2 regions of the Brenneria populi genome follow, and region 1 is predicted to be linked to the other one. Evidence: predicted binding sites of a transcription regulator. Region 1 holds the regulator's gene; the other holds the start of a gene.
The links. Region 1 encodes CRP, which controls carbon source genes, mostly activating them, when cyclic AMP is high. Its sites were predicted from a motif close to ATGTGANNNNNNTCACAT; they were not measured.
Positions count from the first base shown of each region.

Region 2: the regulator CRP is predicted to act here: its motif matches at 1,212-1,229, upstream of srlA (PTS glucitol/sorbitol transporter subunit IIC).

Region 1 is NZ_JAYWTM010000014.1:143,780-145,951, reverse strand. Features, by position in the region: gene VSX58_RS14765 (OsmC family protein) at 9-416, opposite strand; gene crp (cAMP-activated global transcriptional regulator CRP) at 735-1,367, shown strand; gene ppiA (peptidylprolyl isomerase A) at 1,441-2,010, opposite strand.
Region 2 is NZ_JAYWTM010000006.1:8,061-10,232, reverse strand. Features, by position in the region: gene VSX58_RS07560 (endonuclease/exonuclease/phosphatase family protein) at 1-797, opposite strand, end outside; gene srlA (PTS glucitol/sorbitol transporter subunit IIC) at 1,316-1,864, shown strand; gene srlE (PTS glucitol/sorbitol transporter subunit IIB) at 1,879-2,172, shown strand, end outside.

The DNA of each region.
Region 1 (2,172 bases):
TCGGAGCGCTACGCCAACTCCCTGACTTCATGACTGTGGGTCACCTCCACCGCCTGGCTCAGCATCAGCGCCACCGAGCAGTACCGTTCCGCGGAGAGCGCGACCGCGCGCGCTACGGCTTTTTCGGTCAACCCTTTGCCGCTTACGATAAAATGCAGGTTGATATGGGTAAACAGGCGCGGCGCTTCCGCTTTCCGTTCTGACGTAAGCTTAACCTCGCAGTCGGCGACGTCATTACGCCCTTTTTGCAGTATCGATACCACATCGATCGCGCTGCATCCGCCAACCGACATCAATACCATTTCCATCGGGCTCGGCGCTTTATCCCCCGAATTGCCATCCATTAAAACCTGATGTCCGGAAGATGATTCGCCAAGGAATGTTAAACCTTCAACCCACTTCACTCGAGCCCGCATGGCGCCCTCCGCTAAAAATTTTTTGAAATTTTATATCGTTACTGTACAAAATCATCTGATAACCAGAGCTTTATCATGCTGAGGTGAGACAACACAAGACACGTCCTTCAAGCTGTGTTAAAAACAACAGCAGAATCTGCCTTATTCTGGACAAACTCAGATGCCGGGAGATGATGACGTCGCCAGATAAAGGCTTCAGTATATTCCCGGACGTCGCTCTGCCTACACTGAATTTGAACTTTTAACAGTAAATACGCCGTACAGGGAACTCTGAGCCCTGTGATTTGCGCAGTGACTGACAACAGAGGATGATATCGAATGGTTCTCGGCAAACCGCAAACAGACCCGACTCTCGAATGGTTCCTTTCTCATTGCCATATCCACAAGTATCCATCGAAGAGTACGCTTATTCACCAGGGTGAAAAAGCAGAGACGCTTTACTACATCGTGAAAGGCTCTGTCGCCGTGCTGATCAAGGATGAAGAAGGCAAAGAGATGATCCTTTCTTACCTTAATCAGGGCGATTTTATCGGCGAGCTCGGCCTGTTTGAAGAGGGTCAGGAGCGCAGCGCCTGGGTGCGGGCGAAAACGGCTTGTGAAGTCGCTGAAATTTCCTATAAAAAATTCAGACAGCTGATTCAGGTGAACCCCGACATTCTGATGCGTCTGTCTGCTCAGATGGCCAGCAGGCTGCAGGTGACGTCGGAGAAAGTCGGCAATCTGGCATTCCTTGATGTCACCGGGCGTATTGCTCAGACCCTGCTGAACCTGGCGAAACAACCGGATGCCATGACCCACCCGGACGGCATGCAAATAAAAATTACGCGTCAGGAAATCGGCCAGATCGTCGGCTGTTCACGTGAAACCGTGGGGCGGATCCTGAAAATGTTAGAAGACCAAAACCTGATCTCCGCGCACGGCAAAACCATCGTGGTTTACGGCACCCGTTAAGCCGCAATATGATTCGACGATAAAAAACGTGAGAGTATTCTCACGTTTTTTTCCGCACGTAGGGAATGACCCGTCAGGGCAGAACTTTCGCTGACTGGATCACAATCGGCTTGGTGGGCACATTCTGATAAGGGCCGACGTTTTCGGTTTGCACCTGGGCGATTTTATCCGCCACATCCATCCCTTTCACCACTTTACCAAACACCGCATAGCCGAAATCACGCTGCCCATGATCGAGGAACGCATTGTCCGCCACGTTGATAAAGAATTGGCTGGTGGCGCTGTCTTTTTGCGCCGTACGCGCCATAGAAATGGTGCCGCGCAAATTGCGCAAGCCATTATCCGCTTCGTTAACGATCGCCGGATTGGTCGCTTTCTGCTTCATGTCGCTGGTGAAGCCGCCCCCTTGAATCATGAAGCCGGGGATCACCCGGTGAAACGTCGTCCCGTTATAAAAGCCGCTATTAACGTACTCGACAAAATTCTTCACCGAAACCGGCGCTTTTTGATTATCCAGCGCCAGTTCAATATTTCCTGCCGACGTGGTCAGTAAAACATGCGTTGTGCCGGAAGCGGCAAACGCCGGAGAAAAAGCGGTGAGAGAAATAAAGGCTGCCGCCGCAACCAGAGTACGTTTGAGCATGAGAATTCCTTTTTGAAGAAATCGACTACAGAAAGCGTAGTGATTGTAAGTATCCGCACCCGCCAACGCCACCCATTTACTTTTTTTTACGTACGGAATGCCTACCGTAACCCATCATCAGATACCGTACGGCTTGATGCCGGCTTTATTATTAAGGCCTCG
Region 2 (2,172 bases), on a different contig from region 1:
TCGCCGAGAATAACCACATAATCCTTTTTCAGATCGTAAGTTTGCCGCGCAATTTCCGCCACCCGTTCGCACTGATCTCGGCGCCTCTCCGCGCCCCGTTTCCGCTGCTCCTCCGTCTGCCCGCTCTGGCTTTTGAAGTGATTGCACAAGATAAAGAGCGGCTGTTTAAGCCCCGCATCGAGCGTCACTTCAAGGCAGTCGCGGCTGAAAACCGGATCAAAGCGTCTGCCGGCGTCAAAAATGTGCGTGCGCAGCTGGGTTATGCGATAACGAGTCAGACAGGCGACATCAATGCCGCGCGGATCGTTCGGGCTATCGATCATAACGAACTGGTCAAACTTATCTTTTCCCAGCACCTGGCTGTTGAAGTCGCGCAGCACCCCCATATTTTCCACCTCGACGGCGCACAGAATATCGGCGTTGAGCATAGCGATAACTTTACCGGTATTCTTACGCTGCCGATCGCTGAATTCCTGCGGCTTGAATACTATTTCGCCTATCCAGTCCCCGCGGCCGCGGCAGCTTTTATTAATTCTGAATCCCGTTTCGCCCCGCTCCTTTTTCCATCTTCCCAGCGATCCGCCGTCGGTACGGATATCCAGATAAGGGCGCAGCGTCCGGGAAATATCGAACACCTTATCTTTCAACGCGTCATCATAGCGGGAGCGATCCAGCAATTGCTGAAGCTGTCCGACCCGTTCTAATAACCTGTCGATCTGTTGAGAATCAGGGAGATTGAGGATGGCGGCGCGATGGAACAGATTCTCTACGTTATAGCTGGCGATGCGAATCTTCATGGTTTTCTCCTCGAACGGCGCGTAACGAAAGCAGCGATCTCCATTGAGGATAGAGGCGCATTGTGACAAACGGATAGCGCTTCCCGCGGGAGCGAATCAGCGCAGCGCGCCCTGGCGGCAAAATACTTTTATCATGAAAGATTATCCTCTATTGCCGCGCGGCAGGAATGAAAGAGTTTCCGTTACGCTTACCAGGCCGCAGGGATTCCGCCATCGGCGTCCGAAACAGAGAATCTGCTCCCCAAACTCAAAATAAAAATAAATTACTGATAAAAATAAAAATAAACTCTTTACACGTCATGACGGCCGGACGGCCTCGCCAACGTAACCACAGATATCGCATGTCATCCCTGTCGTATTCCGCTATCTATGCCATCACTCATTTCTTTTATTTTAAACGTAAAATCTTTCGAAATGTGATCTGTTTAAAATTTAAAAACCGTATTTAGATATATTTTTAGTCCCACTTCAACAAAGCAACCGTCGTCGGTACCAACCAAAGGAAACAGGAGAGCATAATGATAGAGGTCATCACCCACGGGGCTGAGTGGTTCATCGGCCTGTTTCAAAAAGGAGGGGAAGTATTTGTCGGGATGGTCACCGGCATACTGCCTTTACTGATTAGCCTACTCGTTATTATGAACGCCCTGATCGTATTCGTCGGTCAGGATCGGATCGAGCGTCTGGCGCAACGCTGCGCCGGTAACCCGATCTCCCGCTATCTGTTGTTGCCGGTTATCGGCACGTTCGTCTTTTGTAACCCAATGACGTTAAGTCTGGGCCGCTTTATGCCGGAGAAATACAAGCCCAGCTACTACGCCGCCGCTTCCTATAGCTGCCACTCAATGAACGGCCTGTTCCCTCATATCAATCCCGGGGAGCTGTTCGTCTATCTCGGTATCGCCAGCGGTTTGACGACCCTCGGCCTGCCGCTGGGGCCGCTGGCGGTGAGCTACCTGCTGGTCGGTATGGTGAGCAACTTTTTCCGCGGCTGGATCACCGATCTGACCACCACGCTATTTGAACGCAAAATGCGCATCCAGCTTGACCGTCAGGTTCAGCTGTAACGGGGAACACCATTATGAATAACGTGATTCGTATCGAAAAAGGCGAAAGCGGCTGGGGCGGCCCGCTGCTGATAGAAGCCGCGCCGGGTAAAAAGATCGTCTATATCACGGCGGGAACGCGTCCGGCTATCGTCGATCGTCTGAGCGAACTGACCGGCTGGCCGGCCGTCGACGGCTTTAAAGAGGGCGAACCGCCGGCGGAGGAGATCGGCGTCGCCGTTATCGACTGCGGCGGCACGCTGCGCTGCGGCATTTATCCCAAACGCCGGATCCCGACGATCAATATCCATTCAACCGGCAAATCGGGC